2 regions of the Sodalis sp. RH22 genome follow, and region 2 is predicted to be linked to the other one. Evidence: predicted binding sites of a transcription regulator. Region 2 holds the regulator's gene; the other holds the start of a gene.

Region 1 (7,486 bases), 570 kb from region 2:
TTATGGGCCGGCAGCCTGGAGCGCCGGCGCAGCCAGCTGCGATGGTGGTCTTCCTTATACAAGGCCTGTAGGGTAAAGCGATGGATATCTTCCACCACCGGCCCCTCCACCTCCACCGCATAGTCCTGCTTGGCCTCCGGGCCGTAGTCGCTCAGGTGCTCGGCGGAAAAATTAATGCCGCCGATAAAGGCGATAACGCCGTCCACCACCACGATTTTACGATGCAGGCGGCGGAACAGATTGGTGCGCATGCCCATAAACGCCGGGCGGGGATCGTAATAACGGAAATGCACTCCCGCGGCGGTAAGGGCGCCGACGTAGCTGTCGGACAGATCCGCCGAGCCGTAACCGTCGACCATGATTTCCACCCGCACCCCGCGCCTGGCGGCGGCAATCAGGTTTTCCTGCAGCGCCTTGCCGACTTTATCCTCGAACAGGATAAAAGTCTCCAGCAGCACCTCTTTCCTGGCCTGGCCGATGCGCTCGTACAGGGCCGGGAAAAACGCTTCGCCGTTTTCCAGCAGCTTGATGCGATTGCCGTCGCGCCACTCCATATTCATATTCATAAATGGATCTCCACGGCGAGGGGAGCATGGTCGGATAAATGCGACCAGGGTTGGTTGGCCAGGGAGGTCGGCTCGCTGATGCGGGCGTTCCTGACATAAATACGGTCCAGGCGCAGCAGGGGAAAGCGGGCGGGGAAAGTACGGGCCGGTCGGCCGCGCGCCTGGGTAAAGACCTCCACCAGGCCGGCTTCGCGCCGCAAAAGCGTATTGGCGCGCTGGCGCCAGTCGTTGAAATCACCGGCCACCACCAGCGGCGCATCCGCCGGCAGCGTGGCGATATGCCTGCTCATGCGCAGCATCTGCTCGCGGCGATGCGCTTCCTTCAGCCCCAGGTGCACGCAAATCATATGCAGCTCCAGCTCACGGCCGGGCACCTGCAGCACGCAGTGCAGCATGCCGCGCTTCTCCGTGCCGTCGATGGACACGTCCAGATTGCTTTGGCGGGTGATGGGGAAACGGGAAAGCAGCGCATTGCCGTGATCGCCGTCGGGATAGACCGCGTTGCGCCCGTAGGCGAAATCGGCCCACATGGTGTCGGCCAGAAATTCGTACTGCGGCACCACCGGCCAGTTATCGAAGCGTTGCGAATGCTTTTCGTGCGTGCCCAGGACTTCCTGGAGGAACACGATATCGGGCGCCACGGTACGCACCGCTTCGCGCAGTTCCGGCAGGATAAAACGCCGGTTAAAGGCGGCAAAGCCCTTATGGGTATTGATGGTCAGCACCTTAAAGGAAAATCCCTGCTCCACTTGCGGCATGCCCGGTACATCCTTATTTTGATGATAATCCGTTCGCAGCATGATCTCGAACCCCTGCAAAATTAAGCGGCAAAAACCCACTCCCCGATATAGCGCGGGTAGAATAGGTGAGAAGTCATTATTAGTTAATGTGCTTACTATCTTAGCTGCTGCCGGACAACCTCGCCAAGTTTGACCGCGGCGGTTATCTCCGGGTGTCATAAAAATGACATCCGGGTTACGTAGACTTACACAATAATAAATTCAGACATACCCTTCTTCTCGTCCGGCAACAGGAGCCTTCTTTATGCCGCATCCGCACCAACCCGTACTTTCCCTCGTCCTGACCCTCGCCCTGGCGGGCGGCAACGGCCTGCTGGCGCGCAGCGTATCGGCCGCCGGCGCGGACAGCCTGCGCGCGGCGCAGGGGGATATTACCCAGCCCGGCGGCGCACGCCGCCTGCAGGCCGATCAGACCGAGGCGCTGAAGGCGGCGCTGAACAACCAGCAGGCAAAAAACGTCATCCTGCTGATTGGCGATGGCATGGGGGACTCGGAAATCACCGCCGCGCGCAACTACGCGCTGGGCGCGGGCAACGCGTTCCCCGGGATCGACGCGCTGCCGCTGACCGGTCAATACACCCATTACGCGCTGGACAAGACCACCCATAAACCCGGCTACGTCACCGACTCGGCGGCGTCGGCCACCGCGTGGTCCACCGGGGTGAAAACCTATAACGGCGCGCTGGGCGTCGATGTGTTCGGCAAGGATCATATGACCATCCTGGAACTGGCCAAGGCGGCCGGTAAAGCCACCGGCAACGTGTCCACCGCTGAACTGGAGGACGCCACCCCGGCGGCGCTGGTGGCCCACGTCAGCTCCCGCAAATGCTACGGCCCGGAAGTGACCAGTAAAGATTGCCCCACCCAGGCGCTGGAAAACCAGGGGCGCGGCTCCATTGCCGAACAGCTGCTGGCGGCCCGCGCCGACGTGACGCTGGGCGGCGGCGCCAAAACCTTTGGCGAAACCGCCAAGGCCGGGGAGTGGCAGGGTAAAACCCTGCGGGAACAAGCCGTGGCGCGCGGCTATCAGTTGGTGAGCGACCTGGATGGCCTGAACGGCGTAGCCCTGGCCAACCAGGACAAACCCTTGCTGGGCCTGTTTGCCGAGGGCAATATGCCGGTGCGCTGGCAGGGCCCGAAAGCCGTCTATCACGGCAATATCGATAAGCCGCCGGTTACCTGTAGCGATAATCCCAAACGCGGCGCCGGGGTGCCTACCCTGGCGGCCATGACGCAAAAAGCCATCGATCTGCTGAAAACCCATCCCAACGGCTTTTTCCTGCAGGTTGAAGGCGCATCCATTGATAAACAGGACCATGCCGCCAACCCGTGCGGCCAGTTCGGCGAGACGGTGGACCTGGATGAAGCGGTGCAAAAGGCGCTGGAATTCGCCCGCGCCGACGGCCATACGCTGGTGGTGGTCACCGCCGATCACGCCCACTCCAGCCAGATTATCGAAGCGGACGCCAAGGCCCCCGGCCTGACCCAGGCGCTGACCACGAAAGACGGCGCGGTGATGGCCATCAGCTACGGCAATTCTGAAGACCCCGAATCCCAGGGACATACCGGCACCCAGCTGCGTATCGCCGCCTTCGGTCCCTATGCGGGCAACGTGGCCGGCCTGACCGACCAGACGGATTTGTTCTATACCATGCGCGATGCGCTGGGCATTAAACAATAATTACCGCCAGGGACCCCTCCCGCCTTTACCGCCGTGCCGGCGGTAAAGGCGGGAATGGACCAGGGTATCGCGCCATGGCGTATCATCCCTTGTCATTTCCTGTCGCCGGGAAGGATTTTCCGCACGGTGAGACTTGCCTAAACCCGTCATTTTCTTTAGCCTGCGAACTGGCTCCGCTCCCATAAGATCAGGTGACATGTCAGAGCAAAGCGCGCCCGCGCTGAAGGAAATCTTTAACCACGCCCGGCTGCGCGATATCGCGGCGCACACCGCCGCCGTCCACCCCGGTTTTGACGGCGCCCGCTTCCTGGCGGCCACCGGCGACGGACTGGACCAATTATCGCTGATGGCGCGCCTGCGGCGGGTAAGCGTCTGCCTGCACGACGGCCTGCCGGCGGACTATGGGCAGGCGCTGGCGATTTTACGCCGGCTGGCGCCGCGGTTGGACAATCGCTTTGTCACCCTGGTATTGCCGGAGTATGTGGCGATGTACGGGCTGGATGAGTACGATCTGTCGATGGAGGCCCTGCGCTTTTTTACCCCGTTCGGCTCCTCGGAATTCGCGGTGCGCCCCTACCTGCGCCAGGATCTGTCCCGCGGGCTGGCGCTGATGGAACGCTGGTCGCGCGACGATGACGAGCACGTCCGCCGGCTGGCCAGCGAAGGCAGCCGGCCGCGCCTGCCCTGGTCGTTCCGCCTGGAGGCGCTGCGGGCCGACCCGTCGCCGGTGAAACCCATTCTCGACAACCTGCGCGCCGATCCCAGCCTGTACGTACGCAAATCCGTGGCGAATCATCTCAACGATATCACCAAGGATCATCCCGAGTGGGTCATGGACCTGCTGGAGGGATGGGAATTGCATCATCCCCCCACCGCCTGGATCGTCCGTCACGCGTTGCGCAGCCTGATCAAACAGGGGGACCGGCGGGCGCTGGGGCTTATCGGCGCAGGCGAAGCGGCGCAGGTCAGCCTGGAGGAGATGCGCGTGAGTCCCGGGGAAATCCGGCTGGGGGACAAGGTGACCGTGGCGTTCCGGCTGCGCTCGACCTCGCCCCTGCCCCAGCGGCTGGTAATTGATTACGCCATCCACTATGTGAAAAAATCCGGCGGCACATCGGCCAAAGTGTTCAAACTGAAAACCCTGACGCTGGCGCCGCATGCAAGCGTTGAGATTAGCCGCAGCCAGTCCATCCGCAACTTTACCACCCGCATGCACTATGCCGGCAGACATGCCGTCGAGGTCTTTATCAACGGCGAATGCCTGGCGCGGGGCGCGTTTTTTATTGTCTAGCGTGACAGGGGTTTCACCATATTCACCCCGGTAACGTGGAAACCGCAGGCATCATACAGCGCACGGGCGCCGGGATTATCGGCCGCCACCCTTAGCCCCAGTTCGGTCACGCCCTGGGCGCGCAACCGCTGATCCAGCTGCGCCAGCGCGCTGCGTCCGAGCCCGCGGCGGCGCCAGGCGGGCAGGATGCAGAAATCGGAGATATAGGCCGCCTCGTCTTTGCACGTGATCCATAAATACCCCGCCACCGGCGGTACGCCTTGCCGGTCCGCCGCGTCGCCGGCCTCGATGCAGTACAGCTGGTTATCCGGCGTCGCCACCCCCTGCGGTAAATACCCGTCAATGCTGGCGATGGCGTTGATCCTGCCCTGCCCGATATCGTAACCGTGGTTGGCGCTCAGGTCCCGGGCGTATTCCCCGATAAAAAAATGGCGATAATCGGGGTATTCCCCGGCGGTCATATTCCTCAGATGAATCATAGCGCTACCCGTTATCATAACGTGCTTATCCACGCCGGCGCCCCTAATGCAAAGCCAGGGCTTATCCGGCCACCGGCACATCATAAGCCGCTGACGCCACCGTCGACAATCAATTCACTGCCGACGACAAACGCCGATTCATCGGACGCCAGATAGACCGCCGCCTTGGCCAGCTCCAGCGGCGTGCCCAGCCTGCCGAGCGGCACCAGTTGCTTGATTTGCGCCAGCAGGGCCGCATAGGCCGCCCCGTCCAGGCCCAGTTTTTCCAGCGCCGGGGTTTGCGTCGGGCCGGGGCTTAAGCTGTTGACACGGATGCCGCGCGCCAGCAGTTCCCCCGACAAGGTCCGGGAGAGCGACAGCAGTCCTGCTTTGCTGGCGGCATACGGGCCGCTTTGCGGCAGGCCGATATGCGCGCTGACCGAACCGCATAAAATCACCGAGGCCGGTGCATGCAGCAGCGGCAGGAGTGACTGCACCAGAAAAAACGGCCCCTTCAGATTGGTCGCCATCAGGCGATCCCAACCGGCTTCATCCCATTCCTCCAGCGGACGGTGGGTCACATCGGCGGCATTGATCAGCAGCACATCCAGCCGGGGCCACAAGGTGGCAAGCGCTTGGGCCAGGAGCGGCTGGGCGGCCACATCGCCCGCGTCGCTTTGCAGGCATACCGCCCGTTCGCCCAGATCCGCGGCGGCGCGCGCCAGCGCATCGGCGTTGCGTCCGGTGATGGCGACGGTGGCGCCCTCGGCCAGGAACTGACGGGCGGTTTCCAGCCCGATACCGCTGGTGCCGCCGGTGATCAAGGCAAATTTATCGGCTAAACGAGGCATTTTTATCTCTCTGACAGGTGAAAAATGCCATTATTTATAAGATAGTATTAAAATGATAGTAGGTACCAATAGGATACTAAAGAGGCGAGTGGGATGAAATGACGACCCGAACGATTGCGCAACCGAAAAAAATATTACCGCCGCCGGCGATAACGCCCTGCCCGATGCTTACCTTTGTCGAGCTGGTGGCCGGCAAATGGGCCATTCCCATCCTCTACCGGCTGATCGTTATCGACGCCCCGGTGCGTTTTGGCGAACTGCAGCGCGGGGTCTACCCCATCACGCAAAAGGAGCTGACGCGTCAGCTGCGCGCGTTTGAAACCAAGGGCCTGGTGCGGCGTACCGCGTTCGCCGAAATCCCGCCCCGGGTTGAATATCAGGTCACCGCCCTGGGTAAGACGCTGAAGGCGCCGCTACAGTCCCTGGCCGCGTGGGTCGACGCGCACCAGGAGGATTTACAGGCCGGCGCCGGCCTAGAGCGCCGCGCGGGGCAGATCGCTTAGCCGGGAGGTATAGGCCGGCGACAACATGTCGCGTTTCATTTGCCAGTCCCGGCGGATGCCCTGGCCGGCAAACCAGATTTGCCCCCGGCCCGAGCGGTTGACCTTATCCAGGGTCGCCATCAGCGCCTCGGCGTTAACGTGCGGCTTATACCGGTCGAACAGGCCGAGCTGCGCCACGCCCCGGTCATAAAAATCGCCCAGCACGACGCCGGCCTTCAGATAACGCCGATCGTCCAGCCACAGGCTATCCAGGCAGGCCGTCGCCTGGGCGATGATATCCCGGGAATCGTTAGTCGGGACGGGAATGCGGCCGGTGGCCTGGTTGGCGTAATAGATTTCGCCGGCCGCGTGCGGACTGGTGCGCACAAAGACCGCGACCTGCCGGCAAAACTGGTTTTCCCCGCGCAGTTTTTCCGCCGCGCGCGCGGCATAACTGCATACCGCCTCTCGCATATCCTGGTAACGGGTGATACGGGAACTGAAGCTGCGGCTGCAGATAATCTGCTGCTTCACCGCCGGCATTTCCTCCACCTCCAGGCAGGGTTCGCCGCGCAGCTCACGCACCGTGCGCTCCAGCACCACGCTGAAATTATTACGGATAAACGCCGGATGGGAATCCGCCAGTTGCAGCGCCGTGCCGATCCCCATCGCCCGCAGCGTTTTGCCCAGCCGGCGTCCTATGCCCCACACCTCCTCCACCGGCATCAGCGCCATCAGCTTACGCTGGCGCAGCGGCGAGGACAGATCCACCACGCCGCCGGTTTTGCTCCACTGCTTGGCGGCGTGGTTGGCAAGCTTTGCCAGCGTTTTACTGGGCGCAATACCCACCCCCGAATGCAGATGCGTGCACTGCAACAGGGTTTGCTGTACCTCGCGGCCAAACTGTTCCAGCGCCCTGCAATGGCCGACGCCGGTGAGATTGAGAAAGGCCTCGTCGATACTGTAGATCTCAACCGCCGGCGCCATGTCCTCCAGCAGGGTCATCACCCGATGCGACATATCGGCATACAGGGCATAGTTGCTGGAAAACACCGCCACGCCATGTTGTTCAAGCAGCCGGCGAATCTTGAAATAGGGCGCGGCCATAGCAACGCCAAGGCGTTTGGCGGCGGCGGAACGGGCGATAACGCAGCCGTCGTTGTTGCTCAGCACCACCACCGGGCGCCCGCGCAATTCCGGCCGGAATACGGTTTCACACGAAGCGTAGAACGAATTGATATCCACCAGCGCGTACATGGCTACAGCGCCGCATAGATGATAAACGTCACCACGCCGAAGATTTCCACCTGGCTGTCTTCGGTAATGGGAATGGGCGCGAAGGCGGGATTCATCGGCA
Region 2 (7,486 bases):
ATCATGCGGCTCATCGGCCCGATTTGCGCCGTGCCCGCGGCCAGCGCCGTCGCCGCCGTCGCCGATCCGCCCGCCTGGATCTGCACGCCGACATCCGGATAGTCATGTCTGAAATCCGCCGCCCACAGGGCCATCATATTCGCCAGCGTATCGGAACCGCTGCTGGTGAGGCTACCCGACAGCACCGACAGCGGCCGCGCCGCCGCCGGCAGGGTCAACAGCAGGCAGAGCAGCCAGCCCAGGGTTTTTACAGCTTTTATCATCGGGATTTGACACGTGAAGGAGAAGTGGGGTTATTTTCGGCCAGGACGGGGAGGACAATCAACCGGTTGGGCAAGGTAAAAAAGAAGCGGGTACCCGCGCCCGGCTCGCTGATAACATCAAGATGGGCGTCATGATTGCCGAGCGCGTGCTTAACGATGGCAAGCCCAAGGCCGCTGCCGCCGGTCTGGCGCGAACGGGCTTTGTCAACCCGGTAAAAACGCTCGGTCAGGCGCGGTAAATGCTCCGGGGCGATGCCCGGCCCGTTATCGCTGACCTGAAACTGCGCGCCCTCAGCGGTACGCTGCCAGCACACCTCGATGCGGGTGCCCGGCGGCGTATGGATGACCGCATTGTATATCAGGTTCGACATCGCGCTGCGCAGCTGATCCTCATTGCCGCGCACCAGCAACTGTTCATTAACCCGGAACACGATCTCATGCCGTTCCTGGCTGAGCGCCCCGGCGCTTTGCTGCAGGCGCTTGAGAATGGCCGGAATATCGACGCGTTCATTGACCTCGCCCTGGGGCGCGGCCTCGATACGGGATAACACCAGCAACTGCTTGACCAGGCGCTCCATGCGCTGCGTCTGATCCTGCATAGTGTGGATGGCCTTGGCGCGCATGGCTTCATCCATATCCTGGTCGTTCATCATTTCCAGATATCCCTGCAACACCGTCAGCGGCGTACGCAGTTCATGGCTGGCATTGGCGAAAAAGTTGCGCCTGGCGCCTTCCAGCTGGCGCATCTGGGTCACGTCGCGGGCCACCATTAACAGCTGGTCGTCGGTATAGGGCATCACGCGGAATTCAACGTAACGTTGCTTATTGAGCAGCAGGGTCAAGGGGCGCTCGAACGACTGGCCCTGGATATAGCTGTTGAATTCGGGATAGCGCAGCAGGTTAAGGATATGCTGGCCGTTGTCTTCCGGCCAGCGAAACCCGAGCAGCTGCTGCGCCAGGCCGTTGCACCAGAAAATATGGCCGTCGTCGGTCAACATCACCAGCGCATCAGGCAAGGTTTCCGCGCCGCTGCGAAAGCGTTTGAACAATGTCGCCAGTTCACGCCGCCGCCGCCGGTGGCGCAACTGCATCTGATGCAGGCCATAGAACAGCGGTTCCCAGCTTCCCCGCCCTTCCGGCGGCGTATGCCGGAGATCGACCCATAACCAGCGGGACAGCCGCAGTTGGTAATAATAGTTGCGCACCAGCGCGGCCAGCAGCGCCGCCACCAACAGCCAGGCCAGGTGGCCGACAAAAAGCGACAACAGCAGGGCCGGCAGGCAAAACAGCCCCAGTTCCAGCAAAATCTTACGCCAGGATAAACGTTCCAGCACCGGCAGAGCTCCCCTTATACCGCGCTAATAGCGCGCGGAAAAACGATAGCCGGTGCCGCGGACCGTCTGCACCATCCGATCGTGACCGCCGGTTTCCAGCGCTTTGCGCAGGCGGCGAATATGCACATCAACCGTCCGGTCCTCAACATACACATTAGTGCCCCAGACATGATTTAACAACTGTTCCCGGCTATATACCCGCTCGGGATGGGTCATGAAAAAGTGCAGCAGTTTAAATTCGGTCGGTCCCATCTCCAGGGCCAGTTCGTTGGAGGTTACCCGGTGCGACGACGGATCCAGGCTTAAGCCCTGCAGCTCAATCTTATCTTCCACCGCCATCGGCGAAATACGGCGCATCACCGCCTTGATCCTGGCCAGCAGCTCCTTGGGCGAGAACGGTTTGGTGATATAATCATCGGCGCCCACTTCCAGCCCCCGCACCCGGTCTTCCTCCTCGCCGCGCGCGGTCAGCATCATGACCGGAATATCGCGGGTCAATACCTCGCGTTTCATATGTTTGATAAATTGAATTCCCGAACCGCCTGGCAACATCCAGTCGAGCAATACCAGATCCGGATAAGGCTCCGCCATACGGCTGACCGCCGTGCCGTAGTCTTCGGCTTCGATGGGCTGGAAGCCATTCTGTTCAAGTACGAAGCACACCATTTCACGAATCGGCGCTTCGTCTTCCACGACTAATATGCGTTTTGCCATTTTTTCCTGCCATTAATCTCTGCGGTTAACGTGCCCGGGCATTATGCGTCACTTTTATGACAGATTTATTAAAATCAGCCCATCGTGCCAGAAGCATAGCGGATGGCGGTTTTTTTTCGTCCCGGGTTGCCAAATTAACAGCTTTACGTCGGCATCGCCCGGGGTAAGGTTTATACTCTCGCCCTGACTTTTACACTCTGGCTGGAGCGTCATGCGGATCATTCACACTTCTGACTGGCATCTGGGTCAGTCGTTTTTCACCAAAAACCGCGCCCGGGAGCACCGCGCCTTCCTGCAATGGCTGGTGGCGCAGGTGGCAGAACGGGATATCGACGCGGTGATCGTGGCCGGCGATATCTTTGATACCGGCACCCCGCCCAGCTATGCCCGCGAACTGTTCAATCGTTTCGTGGTGGCGTTGCAGCCGACCGGTTGCCAGCTGATCATACTGGCGGGCAATCATGACGCGGTGGCGACACTGAACGAATCCCGGGCGCTGCTGGCCTGCATGCATACCCGGGTTATCGCCGGCGGCGGGTTCGGCGCCCGGGACGATGACGACAACGCCGACGGCGACCGCGAAGACAGCGGCGGGCAACCGGTTTTTGTACTGAACGATCGTAGTGGAAAGCCGGGGGCGATACTGTGCGCCATCCCCTTTTTACGCCCGCGGGATGTGCTGACCAGCCGCGCCGGAGAATCGGGGGATGATAAACAGCGGGCGCTGATGGACGCCATCGCCGCATATTACCAGGCGCTATATGACCGGGCGCTGGCCCTGCGCGCCAAGTTGCCCGGCCGGCTGCCGATTATCGCCACCGGACACCTGACCACTGTGGGCGCCGCCACCACCGATTCGGTACGCGATATTTATATCGGCAGCCTGGACGCGTTTCCCGCCCAGCTGTTTCCTCCGGCGGATTATATCGCCCTCGGCCATATCCACCGCCCGCAGTGCGTGGGCGGACAGCAGCATATCCGCTATTGCGGTTCGCCCATCGCCTTGAGTTTTGATGAGACCGGGCAGCCCAAGCAGATCAATATAGTCAGTTTCGACGCCGGGGGCGTGGCGGACATTTCCCCGGTTTTGATCCCGGAGACCCAGGCCCTGCGCCTGATAAAAGGCGACCTGGCGGACATCGAGGCGCAGTTGCGCTCGTTTAGCGATTACCCGGGGCCCACGCCCGTCTGGCTGGATATCGAGGTGGTGACAGACGCCTGGCTGAATGATATCCAGCAGCGTATCCAGCAGTTGGCGGCCGATTTGCCGGTGGAAATCGTGCTGTTGCGCCGTAACCGCGAGCAGCGGCTGTCGGCACTGGCGCGCCGGCAACGGGAAACGCTGGTCGAACTGAGCGCCGGGGACGTGTTTGAGCGGCGCCTGGCGCTGATCCCCTCCCCCGCGCCGGAGAACCTGGACGCCATACGCTTGCTCTATCGCCAGGTAACGGCGGACGTACAGCAAGGCGCCGCGGCGGAAAACCCGCCGGCGCCGGATGCCGCAACCAAAGGAGACGCCCGGTGAAAATCCTGACGCTGCGGCTGAAAAACATCAATGCGCTCAGGGGCGAGTGGAAAATTGATTTTACTGCCGACCCCTTCGACCGCGCCAGCCTGTTTGCCATTACCGGTCCCACCGGCGCCGGCAAGACCACTATTCTTGACGCCATCTGCCTGGCGCTGTATCACCGCACGCCCCGCCTGGACGCGTTGCCCGGCCAGGAATTGATGACCCGGCTGACCGCCGAATCGCTGGCGGAAGTCGAGTTTTCGGTCAAGGGCGTGGGCTATCGCGCCTTCTGGAGCCAGCGCCGGGCGAAAAACAGCCCGCAGGGCAAACTGCAAAACGCCAGGGTCGAACTGGCGCGTTTGGCCGACGGCGCCATCCTGGCGGATAAAATCAGCGATAAGCTGCGCCTGACCACCGAACTGACCGGCCTGGATTTCGCGCGTTTTACCAAATCGGTGCTGCTGGCGCAGGGGGATTTCGCCGCATTTTTAAACGCCGATGCGAAAAATCGCGCCGAACTGCTGGAGGAACTGACCGGCACCGATATCTACGGCCGCATTTCCGCTGAAATTTTCGAACGCCATAAAACGGTGCGCGGGGAACTGGAGGCACTGCGTACGCGCGCCGCCGCCATCGAACTATTGAGCGAACCCCAACTGCGGGAACTTGACGCCGAGCTGGATAGCCTGCGCCTGGAGCAGGCCCGGCTGAACGCCGAACAATCGCAGTCGCAACAGCATCACGCCTGGCTGGAGCGGCAGCGCCAGTTGACCGGCGCCCTGGCGCAGGCACAGGCCCAGCGCCAGGCCGCGCAGGCGGCGGCGCAGGAAGCACAGGCGCCGCTGGCGCGACTGGCGCGCGGCGAACCGGCGGAATCCCTGCGCCCCCTGCTCGACGATCGGCAGCGCAGCGCCGTGGACCTGGAACGGGCTGAGCAGGAGCTCGCCCGCGCCTGCGCGATGGATCTGCAAAGCCAGCAGGCGCTGCAACCGCTGCGGGAGCAGGCGGATACCGCCCGGCGGCGCTGGGAGCAGCACGCCCGGCATCAGTTGGCGCAACAGCAGTTGATAAACGACCATCTCGTGCCGCTGGACCAGAAAATCGCCGGGCTGGAGCAACAGGCCGCGCAACAGGAGGAACAGCGGTTAGCCCAAACGGAACAGCAGCGGAAACGACAGGCGCTGCAGGCGCTGAAACAACAACAACATCAGGAGGCCGGGCAACAGGCGCAGCTTGTCGCCCGCTATCTGCTTGAGCATGCCGCCTGCCGGCAATGGGGCGGGCAGCTCCCCCTCTGGCGCGAGCTGTTTGCCCGCCGCCGGCGCGAACAGCGCGACATCGACGAACTGGCCCGGCAAGACGCGCAAATCATGCGGGAACTTGAACAACTCGATATTGCGCGCCAGAAGGAACTCAGCGCGTCGCAGGCCTGCCGGCAACGGGTAATGACCTTCACGGCGCAGTTGGCGGAACGTCAGGGCCTGCACGATGAGCAGGAATCCCGGTTCCCGTTGGCCGCGCTGCGCGCCGACTGGCAGCACAGCCAGCAGCAGCGCGGCCGGCGCGCCCTGATGTCGTCCCTGCTGCCGCAAATGGAGCGTGTAAGCCGCGATCTGGCGGCCAACCGCACGCGGGAAGATCAACTGCGACGCGACTGCGACGATATTACCGCCGCGCTGGCGGCGCTGCGGCGCGCCGAGGCGGATAAGTCCGCCCTGCTGGACGAAATGACCGCGCGCCATCGCCTGGAAATGCATATCGTCTCGCTCGGGGAACTGCGCGGAGCGTTGCGACCGGGGGATCCCTGCCCCCTATGCGGCGCCACCGAGCATCCCGGCATCGCCCTATACCAGGACCTGCAGCCGCAACACACCGATCGGCGGCGGCAGGAACTGCTGCCGGAGGTGGAGCGGCTCAAGGCCGAAGTGGTGGCGGCGTTTACCCGTCTCGAGATGCTGCAGCAGGAGCAGCGCCAGGCGACGGCGCAACAGGTACGCCTGCAAGAGGAACTGGCGTTGCTGGACGACGCCTGGCGACAGGCCGCCGCCGGGCTGGATCTGGCGCCCGGCGAACACGCCGCCGCCTGGCTGGCTGAGCAGGACGCGCATGAGCAGGCATTGGCCCGGCAGTTGGAGGCGCGTGAACAGGACAACCAGGGGCTGCAGGCGGCCCGCGACGCCCTTGCCCAGGCCGACGGCGAATGGCAACGGCTCGACGCCCGTCTGGCGCTGAATGCCCAGCAGAAGGATGCGGTGACCCAACGTCTGCGGCAAACGCAGCAGCGCCGTCAGGAACAACAGCAACGGATGGACGAACTGGCGGCGCAAAGCAGCGAGGCTCTCGCCCAACTGGGACTGACCCTGCCGGCGGATTCCGCGGTTGACGCCTGGCTGGCCGAACGCCAGGAGGAGTGGCGGCAGTGGCAGTATCAGCAAGAGCGCGAACAGACGCTGAAAAACGACCTTATCGCGCTGGAAGGCGAACTGCGCGGCCACCGGGAAGCCCAGGCCGAACTGGCGCAACAGTTGGCCGACCTCGCGCAGCGGCAGCAGACAACCGGCAACGCGCTGCGCCTGGCGCGTGAAGAACGCCGCAAACTGGCCGGCGATGACAGCGTGGCGCAGCTCAACGCCCAACTGAGCACACGGGCCGGGGAAGTGGAGCGGGACCGGCGGCAGTCCGAACTCAGTGTACAGCAGGCGCAGGAAAAGCTGCATCTGCTGGCCGGTGAAATCCGCTCGCAGCGGCGGCGGCTTGAGGAACTGACACAACAAGCGCAGCAGGCGGCGACGGCGCTGCGGCAGGCGCTGGCAAACAGCCCGTACGCCGGGCTGGCCGAGCTGCAGGCGGCCCTGTTGCCCGGGCAGGAGCGGGACCGGCTGCGTGAGCTGCGCGAGAAAATAAAGGAAGAGCGGCAGCGCGCGGAGGTGATGTGGCAGCAGGCGGAGCTGGCGCTGCGGCAACACCATGACGATCGTCCCGCCACCCTGGACGAGGCTGCCGACTCTGCCGCCGTGGAGCGAACGTTGGCCGATATTAAGGCATTATTATGGGAGTTGGCGCGGCGGCAAGGCCAGCTACAGCAGCAACTGGCAAGCCACCGCCAGCGCCAGCGCGATCAGCAGAGCCTGATGGCGGAAATCAGCGCGGGCGAAGGCCGCTACGCCGACTGGAGCTATCTCAACGAGCTGATTGGCTCCAAAGAGGGCGACAAGTTCCGTAAGTTCGCCCAGGGTCTGACGCTTGAGCACCTGATTTATCTGGCGAACCAGCAGTTGTCCCGCCTGCACGGCCGCTATCAGCTGCAGCGCAAAACCGAGGCGGAGCTGGAGCTTGAAGTGGTGGATACCTGGCAGGCGGATGCCGTGCGCGACACCCGCACCCTTTCCGGGGGCGAAAGCTTTCTGGTGAGCCTGGCGCTGGCGCTGGCCCTGTCGGACCTGGTCAGCCACAAAACCCAGATTGATTCGCTGTTTCTCGACGAGGGCTTCGGCACGCTGGACGCCCAAACGCTGGATATTGCCCTGGATGCGCTCGATTCGCTTAACGCCACCGGCAAGATGATAGGCGTCATCAGCCATGTGGACGCCATGAAGGAACGCATCCCGGTGCAAATCAAAGTGAAAAAGATCAACGGCCTGGGCATCAGCAGGCTGGAGGCGCGT

What was found. The regulator PhoB, encoded in region 2, activates phosphate uptake and scavenging genes when phosphate is short. The targets are predictions, from matches to a motif close to CTGTCATAAAACTGNCNNAT.
Region 1: the regulator PhoB is predicted to act here: its motif matches at 1,519-1,538, upstream of phoA (alkaline phosphatase).

What each region holds. Positions count from the first base shown of each region.
Region 1 covers NZ_CP178731.1:3,128,050-3,135,535, forward strand. Annotated here, with positions in the region: gene clsB (cardiolipin synthase ClsB) at 1-560, opposite strand, end outside; gene ACL2XN_RS14335 (endonuclease/exonuclease/phosphatase family protein) at 563-1,324, opposite strand; gene phoA (alkaline phosphatase) at 1,611-3,047, shown strand; gene ACL2XN_RS14345 (DNA alkylation repair protein) at 3,244-4,338, shown strand; gene ACL2XN_RS14350 (GNAT family N-acetyltransferase) at 4,335-4,817, opposite strand; gene ACL2XN_RS14355 (SDR family oxidoreductase) at 4,898-5,647, opposite strand; gene ACL2XN_RS14360 (winged helix-turn-helix transcriptional regulator) at 5,746-6,150, shown strand; gene umuC (translesion error-prone DNA polymerase V subunit UmuC) at 6,121-7,386, opposite strand; gene umuD (translesion error-prone DNA polymerase V autoproteolytic subunit) at 7,389-7,486, opposite strand, start outside.
Region 2 covers NZ_CP178731.1:2,558,056-2,565,541, forward strand. Annotated here, with positions in the region: gene ACL2XN_RS11740 (PstS family phosphate ABC transporter substrate-binding protein) at 1-263, opposite strand, end outside; gene phoR (phosphate regulon sensor histidine kinase PhoR) at 260-1,597, opposite strand; gene phoB (phosphate response regulator transcription factor PhoB) at 1,622-2,311, opposite strand; gene sbcD (exonuclease subunit SbcD) at 2,523-3,836, shown strand; gene ACL2XN_RS11760 (AAA family ATPase) at 3,833-7,486, shown strand, end outside; gene ACL2XN_RS11765 (SDR family oxidoreductase) at 7,467-7,486, opposite strand, start outside.